2 regions of the Candidatus Thiodiazotropha sp. AKAK2 genome follow, and region 2 is predicted to be linked to the other one. Evidence: predicted binding sites of a transcription regulator. Region 2 holds the regulator's gene; the other holds the start of a gene.

Region 1 (6,418 bases), on a different contig from region 2:
GATTTTCACCGCCACCGGCTCCAGCTGGTATAACAACCCGTTCTTCTTTCTCTTCGGTATCACCTATGATCAAGTTGCTGGTACTACCAACTTTCGTGGTAGCTTAGGCTTTGTTGATGATGAAGAGGGTGGTTATTCCCTCGCCGGTCTGCTGGTCGTTGACGGCAGCGTAAACGATAGTGCCTATATCAGTGACATGTTCTACAATCCGAACGAAGTGGACGATGATTTCGGCAGCTTCCTGGTCAGAGCTCATGAACCGGTATCCAGTGTGCCAGAGCCTTCAGCACTGTTGTTGCTGAGCACTGGGCTGATCGGTTTCGGTATCATGCGCAGACGTAAAGCCAAAAGCTAAAACATCTGAGCAACCCATGCTGAAAAAGCACTCAGGATCATCCTGAGTGCTTTTTTCATTTTCAGCCGAATGTTTGCCGCGAAATCTCAGGGAAAGCTGATTCTCCAGAAATCGATATAACCTCTCCCTCGGTTGCCCAGATCCTTGACCTGCAGAGTCCATTCCCCTTCAGAAGGCTGTTTAGCCAGCTCAAGATGATAGGTTTCAAACAGATCCACCCCAACGCCACCGAATCCCTTCAGGTTGTGTTTTACGCCGCTTGGATCGATCAGAGTGACTGAGACCTCCCGGATCGATTGATGGATGATTCCGATTTCGACCTGGACTCTTCCCGAAGTACCGACCCGATCCACTTGGATCGGACTCAGAGCACCGCTCAGACTCGATTGCGGGATCTCATAATCCTCACTGTTTTCAAACTTCTCGCTACCACCAGGCTGAGGCTCATCCATAAGATAGTCGGCAACAAGAGTGAGGTCTGAGAAGGCACTATAACCGTGGAGCATCACATAGTATCTGCCTGCCGGGACGGGTCGGATGATGCACTCCTCGTCATTGCCATACAGATATGGACGGCAGTCGAACAAATCCAGATCGGGTTTGTCTGCACTCCGTACATAGAGGTCAGCATCGCCGCTGCCGGCAAAACTACGTACACTCAGACTGATGGCGTCGGGCGGTACATCAATGGCGAAAAACTGTTGGCTCATCAGCTCACCATTCAGCCCGGTTTCCGCCACACCATCATGAAGTATTGTTACCCCGGGTTCGGTGCTGGTCAGCATCTCCACAGCGGCATGGGCATCAAGAATACCGCTTCCGCAACCTGTGCACGCACTTGGAAATGGGCGAGTACTGCGGATCAGGATGTTAGCCACTTTATCCGGTGTTATCCCGGGATCAATGCCGTAGAGCAGGGCAGCCACGCCGCTCACATGCGGGGTGGACATGCTTGTGCCACTCATCAATCGATAGCTTTCGCTGCCAGGACCGATGACGCCATCGTTATGGGTCGACAGAATACGGGTGCCTGGCGCAGCCAAGTCGACTGAAGCGCCAAAATTGGAAAAGCTGGCGAGCTCACCGGCATCGTTGGTTGCGGCTACAGTAATCACCCCAGGACAGTTGGCCGGGGCGAATCCAGAACTCTCTTCACCATTGTTCCCTGCCGCAACGACGATGGTGGCTCCCCTATGTCGTGCAATGTCGATGGCTGCCAACGCGGTTTCCGGGCAGCTGTCCGATCGCCCACCCAGACTCAGGTTGATGACTTGCGCCGGATTGGCATTGACCGGCGCACCAGCCACCTCCGCCCCCGCTGCCCAGACAATCCCATCGGTGATGTCCGACAGATAACCACCACAGCGACCCAGTACTCTCACTGGGACGACCTCGGCCCGATAGGCGACGCCGGCAACCCCAAGCGCATTATTGGTGACCGCGCTGACCGTCCCGGCAACATGGGTACCGTGCCAGTCACTGATGTACTCATTGCAACTTGGGGCATAGGTGCCGGGATCGGTGGCATCCCCATCACGGCCGTCACCATCGTTGGCAGCAAACCCATCGCTCACCATGTCATAGCCGGCCAACAGATTGGCATTCAGATCGGAGTGAGGCTGGTAACCACTGTCGATTACCGCCACCACGGTGGTTTCACCCTGGGCTAAATCCCAGGCAAGCGGTAGATTGATTCCACCAGCCTGTTGGAAGTAGTGCCATTGTTCACCGTATCTCGGATCATTCGGGGTGAGTTGCGGGGTCATGATCAGATCCGCTTCGGCATATTCGATATGCGGTTGCCGGGCTATGTCGTCAGTCAATGTCCACATAGCTTCAAGCGTAATCTGTCGATTGAGTTGGATAACATGGGCGCCGCTGAATGTCTCTCTGACAACGCTTGATGAAGCACCGGTAAAGGCCTCTATCAGAGTGGTTAGATACTCTGGATCGCCATCCTTTCCGGCTGTCGATTTGAATTTGATGATCAGTCTGTCGGTAGTGTTGTTGGAGGTTGGATTATTTGTTGATGGGTCAAGTGCGGGATTAAAGAGTTGTCCTGACTGTGATTGGGAGGAGGCAAACAGAATTAATGCCAGTAGACTGACTTGACGGATCAAGATAATCAATCTTCTTCTTTTCATAAATACTCCATGTTTTCTGGTTCCATAATGTTATTCAAATACCACGATTTCGCTTTGGCTGAAAACAAGCGACAGTTCTCGATAGTTTAATGAAGCACGGAGAAGTGATGGGGGGCAGGTTGCTAACAGAAAACGATAGTTTGGACACCACTGTGATGCAGACCCTCAATCGCGGATTAGGGCAACGGTGTGAAACTACTTCGATTGGTAAACCAAGCATCCATGACTTGTTCAGCGCTTCCTTGATAATGGATAGATCGTCGTAAAAAGTTAACGAACACCTTTCCTGTATCCAATTGCAAACTGTTTTATTTGGATTGGTTCAACTGAATAGTGAGAAAGCGGTTACAGTATACTGAACTCTCTTTTAGAGAGGTAGTAAATGTGTGATCGGAATATTGGTTTTTTGGAAATCAGTTAATCAGGTTATTAAATGATCATGGTTTATGATTGATCAGTATGTCTCTATTTTCAGTTTACCGGTCAAAGCTCGCCCATTAACTTAAGTCAGTAGGGTGTTAACGGATTACTTTTACTGACACGATTCAATTGACTATGACTATAGACAAGGAGATCAACAACAGGACATTGCTTAATAAGCGCTCGTCAATCCGGCGAATGACGGAATCCACGGAACACGCTTCATACTCTGTATGTGTTGTGTGCTGGTATTTCCCAGGCACTGATCGGTAATTATTTTTTCCATAGTAGAGATTGTTATCACTGCTTATTGCTTGGACGACAGGTTTTGAATTATGTTTACTTTCAGCGATCCACAATTTCACTAATGCTGTTCAGAAAATAGGTCCTGTCGCCTTGATTTCGGTTAAGCCATTTGTCAACGGTCTCAGGTATAAGTCAGTTTCCAGTTGGATCGGTATTTCGTAACTTCAACCCCTTGCGTATCAGGCAGAGATCAACTGAATCAATGAGTCGTCGAATCAAGCGTGAACAACAAACCATCGGTGCAATGATGGTGATCTACTGCCGGGATACACACGGTTCGGATGGCTCGCTCTGCGAGGCGTGTGAAAAACTCCTGGATTATGCGGAACGGCGGTTGGAGTCCTGCCCATTCGAAGATCAGAAACCGGCCTGCAATCACTGTACTGTCCACTGTTATTCGAAGCAGATGCGTACCCAAGTCCAGGATGTGATGCGCTATGCCGGCCCCAGGATGCTGCTGCGCCACCCACTGTTGAGTCTCTACCATCTGCTGGATAAATTTCGCAAAGTCCCTCAACTGCCCAAGGCTAAGAAATAGCCCCGATTCTTCTCGGATTCGACTCGCCCCGTCCGTCGGTGAGTCTCTCAAGTTCTGCTGAATCCGACACAAAATTTCATGAATCGGCTGCACTCTGCATACTACAATTTCCCCTCGATCATGTTTCCGTAACAATTACCGGGCTAGAATGGGTTTTAAACCGGCTAGGATGAGTTAACGGGATAAGGTTTTGTAAGATTGCTGGTTCTCGCAGAGCATAGAGTGACTCAGGTACTGGTTTTCCTGGGTCCGGTGTTCGCCGGGATAACAAAACGGGATCCATGGGAAGAGCCAACAATCAGAGAATCGATCAATAATAAAAGAGGAGCGTGGCATGAGTGGGCAACAGGCAGATCTGCTGAGCGGACAGCGGGCCATCGTCACCGGAGCCAATTCCGGTATCGGGGAAGCGGTAGCCAAGGGTTTGGCCGGGGCCGGTGCGAAGGTGGCGGTCAACTATGTGGTCAACGAGGCGGAAGCCCGGCGGGTGGTCAAGGAGATCGAAGAGCACGGCGGTGAGGCGATGGCGGTCTACGCCGATGTGAGTAACGAAGCGGATGTTGAGAGGATGTTCGAGCAGGTCATCGAGGCCTGGCAGAGTGTGGATATTCTGGTCAACAATGCAGGCATCCAGCGGGATGCGGCCTTTGTCGATATGCACCTCGATCAATGGAACAAGGTCATGGATGTCAATCTGACCGGCCAGTTTCTCTGTACCCGTGCCGCCGCCCGGGAGTTCCTGCGTCGCGGTGTGGATCAGAGCCTCTCCTGTGCGGCCGGTAAGGTGATCTGCATGTCGTCGGTCCATGAGGTGATTCCCTGGGCCGGTCATGTCAACTACGCGGCCTCCAAGGGTGGGGTGATGATGTTCATGCAGAGTGTGGCGCAGGAGCTGGCCCATCAGAAGATCCGGGTCAATGGGATCGCTCCGGGAGCGATTAAAACACCGATCAATCGTTCTGCCTGGGAGAGGCCGGAGGCAGCCGCCTCGCTGTTGGAGCTGATTCCCTATGAGCGTATCGGTGATCCGGAGGATATCGCCAAGGCAGCTGTCTGGCTCGCTTCGGATCAGTCCGACTATGTGACCGGCACAACCCTGTTCGTCGATGGCGGTATGACTCTCTACCCGGGATTCCGAGAGGGCGGTTGATATGTCCGATCTGGTTCGTTTCGGGCGTGATATCTGCGGGGATCTGGCTCAGGCGGAGCGTCGTGAGTGGTGGCTAACCAATGGTCTTGGCGGCTATGCCGGAGGCACCATCGCCGGCACCCTGACCAGACGCTATCACGGCCTGTTGATTGCGCCGATACATGGGGCGATGGACCGGCAGCTACTGATGGCCAAGGCGGATGCCACCCTGGATCTGGCTGGCAGAGAGTGGCCCCTGTTCACCAATCGCTGGTATGGGGATGTGGTGGAGCCAGCGGGTTACCGGAATATCGAGCAGTTCCGTCTGCAGGGGCGGATGCCTGTCTGGCGCTTCGCCTGTGCCGATCGCATTGTGGAGATGCGGATCTGGATGGTGGACGGTGAACATACCACCTATGTCGCCTATCGTTGCCGTGGCGGTGGCGATGATCTGGCCAGACTCAGGCTGAAGCTGCTGGTTAACCATCGTGACCACCATGGCAACATGCCGGTCAGAGGCACCACCGCCGCGCTCAACCAGAGAGACAACCGTCTTGAGATCGAATGGCCTCAAGGGGGGCGACTCTACCTGCACTCCACACCAGCGGATATGGAACCCAGACAGGATTGGCACGAAGGCTTTCAATTGAAGCGGGAGGCGGAACGTGGGCTTGCCGCTATCGACAACAATCTCTCCCTGGGACAGCTGATCTTTACCTTGCAGGAGGGTGAGTGGGTCGGTTTTGCTGTCACTCTGAATGACCAGCTGCAATTCGATCTCCCCGCAGCGATGCAGAGTTTTATGGATCGGGATGAGAGTTTGAGTCAGCCGCCATCCGAAGGCTTCAGCGAACCCGATTGGATAGCGCAGATGCGTCTCTCCGCTGACAGTTTCCTGATCAAACGAGTACTGCCCTCCGGGGAACTGGGAGATTCGATTGTCGCTGGTTATCCCTGGTTTGGAGATTGGGGCAGAGACACCATGATCTCCCTCGCCGGACTGACTCTGGCAGTCGGTCGTCTGGAGAGTGCCCGCTCGATACTGATGAGTTATGCCAAGCTGGTGGATCAGGGACAGCTGCCCAACCGCTTCACCGATCGGGGTGAAACCGCGGAATACAATACGGTGGATGCGGCACTCTGGTACTTCGATGCCTGGCACGCCTATCTCGAAGCCAGTGATGATACGGCTAGTCTGCAGCAGGTCTATCCGGTACTGCAGAACATTATCGAGTGGCACATCAATGGCACCCGATACGGCATCGGCATGGATCCCAATGACCATCTGCTGCGAGCTGGGGAGGCTGGGATTCAGTTGACCTGGATGGATGCCAAGGTTGGCAACTGGGTGGTGACACCGCGTACCGGCAAAGCCGTGGAGATCAATGCGCTTTGGTACAACGCATTGATGATCATGGCGGGATTCGCTGAACGCCTGGGTGAGCCGGCAACAGACTATGCTCAATTGGCAGAAGTGGTAAAAGTCAGCTTCAAGCGCTTTACCACTCCCGATAGGGAGGGCCTGT
Region 2 (6,418 bases):
CGCAGGCAATAACCTTCTAGTGCATGACAACCGCCGGGACATCGGTTAGCAATATGAGACGCTACACCTGAATCCTGCACAAACCAGGGCCGCTCCTTCGCCTCTTTGAGGTGCCATACTGATAGACAATCGAGTCGGATGCCACAACAGTAGGTTTAAGAGCGGCGCTCAAAAAGAAACACAGATTACCTGACAGTAGTGTCGGTAGCAAAGCCGATAGCTTGACAGATGAGAGAATATAGGCGGCTAAAACTGCGATCTTGCCAACAGAATCACATTCAGGAGTGGTTCGATACCCATCTTGGAGCGAATCTTATCGCCCAGGAACGGATCCCGCTTGAGCGCCATCTCTCTGCCATGTTCGGCTACCATCTGGTGCAGATCGGTCATCAGGGGGTGGGTGAGGAGCTGTTGCAGTTCAGTCCAGCCCGTAACCGGCTAGTGATGGGGATCGGCAACTCCGGTCAACCGAGTGAATTACAGGCTGATCCAAGCCATCTGCCGTTTGCCACCGACAGTGTGGATGGGGTGCTGTTGCCCCATACCCTCGATTTTTCCCTTGATCCGCACCAGGTGTTGCGCGAAGTTGAGCGGATTCTGATACCCGAGGGAAAGCTGCTACTGAGTGGTTTCAACCCCTGGAGTCTTTGGGGTGGGGTGAGGTTGCTGCGCATGCGCTCATCCAATCCACCCTGGTGTGGCCACTTTTTCAGCAGTCGGCGGGTACTGGATTGGCTGGCACTGCTGGGCTTCGATCTGCTGGAGATCCAGTATCTGAACTACCGGCCTCCGATCCAGCACCAGGGTGTGATGCAGAAGTTGCAGTTTATGGAACAGATCGGTGACAAGGTCTATCCGAATTTTGGTGGTGTGTATATCATACTGGCGGTGAAGCGCGTGGTGACGATTACACCGATCCGGCCGAAATGGTCGGTGAAGAAGCGGGTCATTCCCACCGCAGCGGAACCCACAATCAGAAACGGTGCCTGAATTACCCCTACCATGGATTGCAACAGAATTCGATGACACAGCATGTAGAACTCTTTACGGACGGCGCCTGCAAGGGAAACCCCGGGCCTGGCGGCTGGGGCGTGGTCTTGCGCTATGGCGATCATGAGAAGCACCTCTATGGGGGGGAGGCCACCACCACCAATAACCGTATGGAGCTGCTGGCGGTCATCAAGGGGTTGCAGCAGCTGAAACGGTCCAGTCGTGTCGCTGTGACCACCGACTCCCAGTATGTCAAAAACGGCATTACCCAATGGATTCACAACTGGAAAAAGAATGGCTGGAAGACGGCTGCCAGGAAGGCGGTGAAAAATGCCGATCTGTGGCAGATCCTCGACAGCGAGGTTAACAAGCACCAGGTGGATTGGTACTGGGTGAAAGGGCATGCAGGGCATCCCGGCAATGAGTTGGCGGACCAGCTGGCCAACAAGGGCATCCAGGAGCTGTAGGATGATGCGTCAGATCGTACTCGATACGGAAACCACAGGTCTGGAGCCTGAACAGGGCCACAGGATCATTGAGATCGGCTGTGTCGAGCTGGTTGACAGACGGCTGACCGGTAACAATTTTCATCAGTTTCTCCAACCGGATCGGGAGATCGATGCCGGGGCCATCGAGGTGCATGGCATCACCAACGAGTTTCTTGCCGATAAACCTAAATTTTGCGATGTGGCCCAGGATTTTGTGGAGTATGTACGCGGCGCCGAGCTGATCATCCACAACGCCCCGTTTGACGTGGGATTCCTCGATAATGAGCTGAAACTGATGCATGATTCCCAGCGTATTGACAGCCTTTGCGCGGTTACCGATACCCTGGTGATGGCAAAGAAGATGCATCCGGGGCAGAGGAACAGCCTCGATGCCCTGTGTAAACGCTACGATATCGACAACTCTCATCGTGAGCTCCATGGAGCGCTACTCGATGCGGAGATACTGGCGGATGTCTATCTGATGATGACCGGCGGTCAGGCAGCGCTGGTGTTGGATGATGAGCTGGGTCGGCAGGGTGGTGAGGAGCGCGCGGCCGACAATATCCGTCGTTTGGCCACCGATCGTCCACCTCTGAAGGTGATCCAGGCGGTTGAGTCCGAGTTGGAAGCTCATCAGCGGCAGCTTGAAGCGATGGGTGAAGCCTGTATCTGGCACAAACAGCCGTAGCAGTCGTATCGGCTAACAGACCCTTCGTCAGACCCTCGATTGACTCGATTTGGCGCTGTCGCAGCCCTGCACGATGTCGTAGAGTCTGGGGATGTCGAGCAACTGAACGTGCTTGCGCTCCACTCTCAGCAGATTTTCATCCTGAAAACGGGTAAACAGCCGGCTGACTGTTTCAACGGCCAGGCCAAGATAGTTACCGATTTCATGACGGGACATACTCAGAAAGAAGTCGCTGGCTGAAAATCCCCGTTGCTTGAATCGCTCCGAGAAACTGAGCAGAAAGGTGGCCAGGCGCTCTTCGGCACTCTTTTTACCCAGCAGGGTCAGCATTTCCGTATCCTGGCCGATCTCCCGGCTCAGCAGGCGGTACATCTGGTGCTGCAGGCTGGGCATGATGGCGCTCAGGGACTCCAGCTGGGAGAAGGGGATCTCGCACACCGCTGTGGTCTCAAGGGCGATCGCCGAGCAGGTGTGGCAATCATCCTGAATGGCATCCAGGCCGATCAGCTCACCCGGAAGGTGGAAGCCCAGTACCTGTTCTCCACCATCTTCGTTGGGGCTGTAGGTTTTTACCGAGCCGCTGGTAATGACCCGCAGGCTGTGGAACTTGTCACCACCACGGTAGAGGTGGTCCCCCCGATGGTAGGGCCGCCCCCGTTTAATGATGCAGTCAAGGCGCTCCACGTCATCCGGTGTCAATCCCATCGGTAGACAGAGAGTGGCCAGACTGCAGTTCTTGCAGGCTACCTTGATATTTTCAAATGAGACAACTTTTCTGCTAGTCAAGTGATCGCTCCGGCATGCGGGGTGCTTTGATATCAACGCTTGGTAAAGACGGTTTACGCTTAAGGGGTATCATTTCCTTTCCGAGATGACCTCAATTTCCTCAATGGCGTTACAGCTCCCAGAGGTTGGTGTTTAAACCACTGGAGCCACTTATACCGCTATTCCCGACAAACAGCCTGTCGGAGCGGATAGCTTGTCTCCCCATCCTACAACCACATCCGTGTCTCTCAATTTTTTGTGAACCAGCACCCGGCCTATTTTTCCAGAAATTCTTGATGTTGATCAAGTCGTTTTAGTTTTTTTATTACTTTGGATCATTGCAGGACTTGTATCCAGGGTGGCTGGGAGCAAAAAAAAGCCGGCCAGAAGGCCGGCTTTTCTGCACATGGGTAGGCTTATTGAGCCGGTGCAGCTGGTGCAGGTGCTGCAGCTGGAGGCGCAGGATAGCCGTATGGAGCACCGTAAGGAGCGCCATAAGGAGCACCATAGCCGTATGGAGCGCCGTAACCATAAGGTCCATAGCCACCATAGTCACGGTAGTAGTTGTTACCCCGGCCATAGCCAGAACCGCGGGCATTACCACTCATGCCGAAGCTGAAATCACCGGAGCCATCACCCCAACCATCGCCCCAACCGTCATTGTTCCAGCCGCGGTTACCATAGCCAGGACCGCCCCACCAGGCAGAAGCGCTGGTAGACGCAGCTACAAGAGCAGCGATGCTCAGAACTTTAGCAAATTTAGTCATGCTTTCTTCCTCTCAAATGATTGTTTTGATACTACCATCGGTGATGTATAAAAGTGGCTTCGTAAGCCTCCATCATACGATGCTTGAGGACTTCACAACGAGGTCGGCCAAAAAAATGGCCTGGACGATCGGGTAAAGTACTGCTTGCCTCAGTAGTTGTTATTTGCGAAACACGCCAATCGATTATAGACCTTGAGCGGTGATATTCAAACGAATTCTTCCCCCCTTGGGGGTTATCACGGCTCTGTGGCCAACCAGCCCTTCGAGATTGAGTGAAGAGGGCCAATCTGGTACTGTTTACCCCCGTCCTATATCCCATTCCCTGCACTCTAACCCTGGTAAGCAGAATTTCATGACCAGTTTTATTTTCATTACGGGCGGTGTGGTTTCCTCGCTTGGTAAAGGTATCGCCTCAGCCTCACTGGCCGCACTCCTCGAGGCTCGCGGCCTGGATGTCACCATGATCAAGCTGGATCCCTATATCAATGTGGATCCCGGCACCATGAGCCCTTTTCAGCATGGTGAAGTGTTCGTAACGGAGGACGGATCGGAAACCGATCTGGATCTCGGTCACTACGAAAGATTCATCGACAGCACCATGGGGTGCAATAACAACTTCACCACCGGCCAGATCTACGAACAGGTGATCCGCAAGGAGCGCAAGGGCGAGTATCTGGGTGGTACGGTACAGGTAATTCCACACATAACGAATCAGATTAAGGAGAGCGTTCTGCTCGGCGCCGGGGATAAGGATATCTGTCTGGTGGAGATCGGTGGCACCGTCGGTGATATCGAATCTCTGCCTTTTCTAGAGGCGATTCGTCAGATGGGTGTGGAGATGGGCCATCAGCGGGCCATGTTCATGCATTTGACCCTGGTTCCCTATATCAAGGCGTCAGGTGAGATCAAAACCAAGCCGACCCAGCACTCAGTGAAAGAGTTGCGCTCGATCGGTATTCAGCCGGATATCCTGGTCTGCCGTTCGGAGCAGCCCCTGCCGGAGCCGGAACGCAGAAAGATCGCTCTGTTCACCAATGTGCCTGAAGAGGCGGTCATCTCTGCGGTGGATGCCGACTCCATCTATCGAATTCCGGTGCTGCTGCATGCTCAGGGTATGGATGAGCTGGTAAACCAGCGATTCGGTCTGAATCTTCCCCCTGCCAATCTTTCGGAGTGGGAAGCCTTTCTCGAAGGGCTGGATAATCTCGAAGGCGAGGTGAAGGTGGCCATGGTGGGTAAATATGTTCACCTTACCGAAGCCTATAAATCCCTTTCCGAGGCCCTGGTGCATGCGGGTGTGCATACCGGCAACCGGGTGGTGATTCACTATGTGGATTCAGAGCAGATCGAGAAGAGCGGCACCGAGAGCCTGGAGGGTATGGATGCCATTCTGGTGCCTGGCGGCTTCGGAAACCGGGGTGTAGAGGGCAAGATCGAGGCTGTACGCTATGCCCGTGAAAACCGTATCCCCTATCTGGGTATCTGCCTTGGGATGCAGGTGGCGGTGATTGAGTTTGCCCGTCATGTGGCGGGATTGGAGGGTGCCCATAGTACCGAATTCGATCGCTCGACACCCAATCCGGTGATTGGCCTGATCGTGGAGTGGCTGAACGCCGACGGGCAACTGGAAAAGCGCAGCGAAAACTCCGACCTGGGCGGCACCATGCGGCTCGGCGGTCAGGAGTGCAACCTGCAGTCCGGTAGCCTTACCCATCAACTCTACAATAAGGATGTGATTGTGGAGCGTCATCGTCATCGCTATGAGTTCAATAACAGCTACCTGGATGACATTGTCACAGCCGGTATGAAAGTATCCGGTCGCTCGGTGGATGGTCGATTGGTTGAGATCGTTGAAATTCCTGACCATCCCTGGTTTGTCGCCTGCCAGTTCCACCCGGAGTTCACCTCCACACCGCGCCATGGGCATCCTCTCTTTTCCGGTTTCATTGAGGCCGCCCGCAAGCACAGGGATGGTGGGCAGTGAAGCTGTGTGATTTTGAGATCGGGCTGAATCGCCCCCTGTTTCTGATTGCCGGTCCCTGTGTGATCGAGAGTGAACAACTTGCCATGGACAGTGCCGGTGCGTTGAAGGAGCTCTGTGAGGCGTTGCAGATACCCTTTATTTACAAATCCTCCTTCGACAAGGCGAACCGTTCCTCGGCTGAGAGTTACCGTGGTCCCGGTATGGAGCAGGGTATGCAGATTCTACAGAAGGTAAGGCAGGAGCTGGCTGTGCCGGTGCTTACCGATGTACACGAGGATACCCCCCTGGAAGAGTTGTCCGAGTGTGTGGATGTGTTGCAGACCCCGGCGTTTCTCTGCCGTCAGACCAACTTCATTCAGCGGGTGGCCCGACAGGGGTTACCGGTGAATATCAAAAAGGGTCAGTTTCTCGCCCCCTGGGATATGGTGCATGTGGTTGAAAAGGCGAAAGCGGTCGGCAATCAACAGCTGATGGTCTGTGAGCGGGGCGTCTCGTTCGGCTACAACAACCTGGTCTCGGATATGCGCTCACTGGCGGCGATGCGAGAGACCGGCTGCCCGGTAGTGTTTGATGCCACGCATTCGGTGCAGCTGCCAGGCGGGCAGGGCAAAAGCTCCGGCGGGCAACGTGAATATGTGCCGGTGCTTGCCAGAGCGGCCGTGGCGGCCGGTGTCTCAGGGCTGTTCATGGAGACCCATCCCGATCCTGACAAAGCACTGAGCGATGGCCCCAACGC

What was found. Region 2 encodes FNR, which switches genes on or off when oxygen is low (the NO sensors DNR and NnrR bind a similar motif). Its sites were predicted from a motif close to TTGATNTANATCAA; they were not measured.
Region 1: AC4IE8_RS15645 (nitrous oxide-stimulated promoter family protein) is a predicted target of FNR. The motif match lies at 3,316-3,329, and genes of this name have one in related genera.

The regions. Positions count from the first base shown of each region.
Region 1 is NZ_JBSYOP010000033.1:82,271-88,688, reverse strand. It holds gene AC4IE8_RS15655 (PEP-CTERM sorting domain-containing protein) at 1-355, shown strand, start outside; gene AC4IE8_RS15650 (S8 family serine peptidase) at 442-2,499, opposite strand; gene AC4IE8_RS15645 (nitrous oxide-stimulated promoter family protein) at 3,428-3,763, shown strand; gene AC4IE8_RS15640 (SDR family oxidoreductase) at 4,098-4,913, shown strand; gene AC4IE8_RS15635 (amylo-alpha-1,6-glucosidase) at 4,915-6,418, shown strand, end outside.
Region 2 is NZ_JBSYOP010000021.1:196,565-202,982, reverse strand. It holds gene AC4IE8_RS08725 (class I SAM-dependent methyltransferase) at 229-990, shown strand; gene rnhA (ribonuclease HI) at 1,023-1,457, shown strand; gene dnaQ (DNA polymerase III subunit epsilon) at 1,462-2,166, shown strand; gene fnr (fumarate/nitrate reduction transcriptional regulator Fnr) at 2,194-2,952, opposite strand; gene AC4IE8_RS08705 (sulfur globule family protein) at 3,348-3,698, opposite strand; gene pyrG (CTP synthase) at 4,051-5,682, shown strand; gene kdsA (3-deoxy-8-phosphooctulonate synthase) at 5,679-6,418, shown strand, end outside.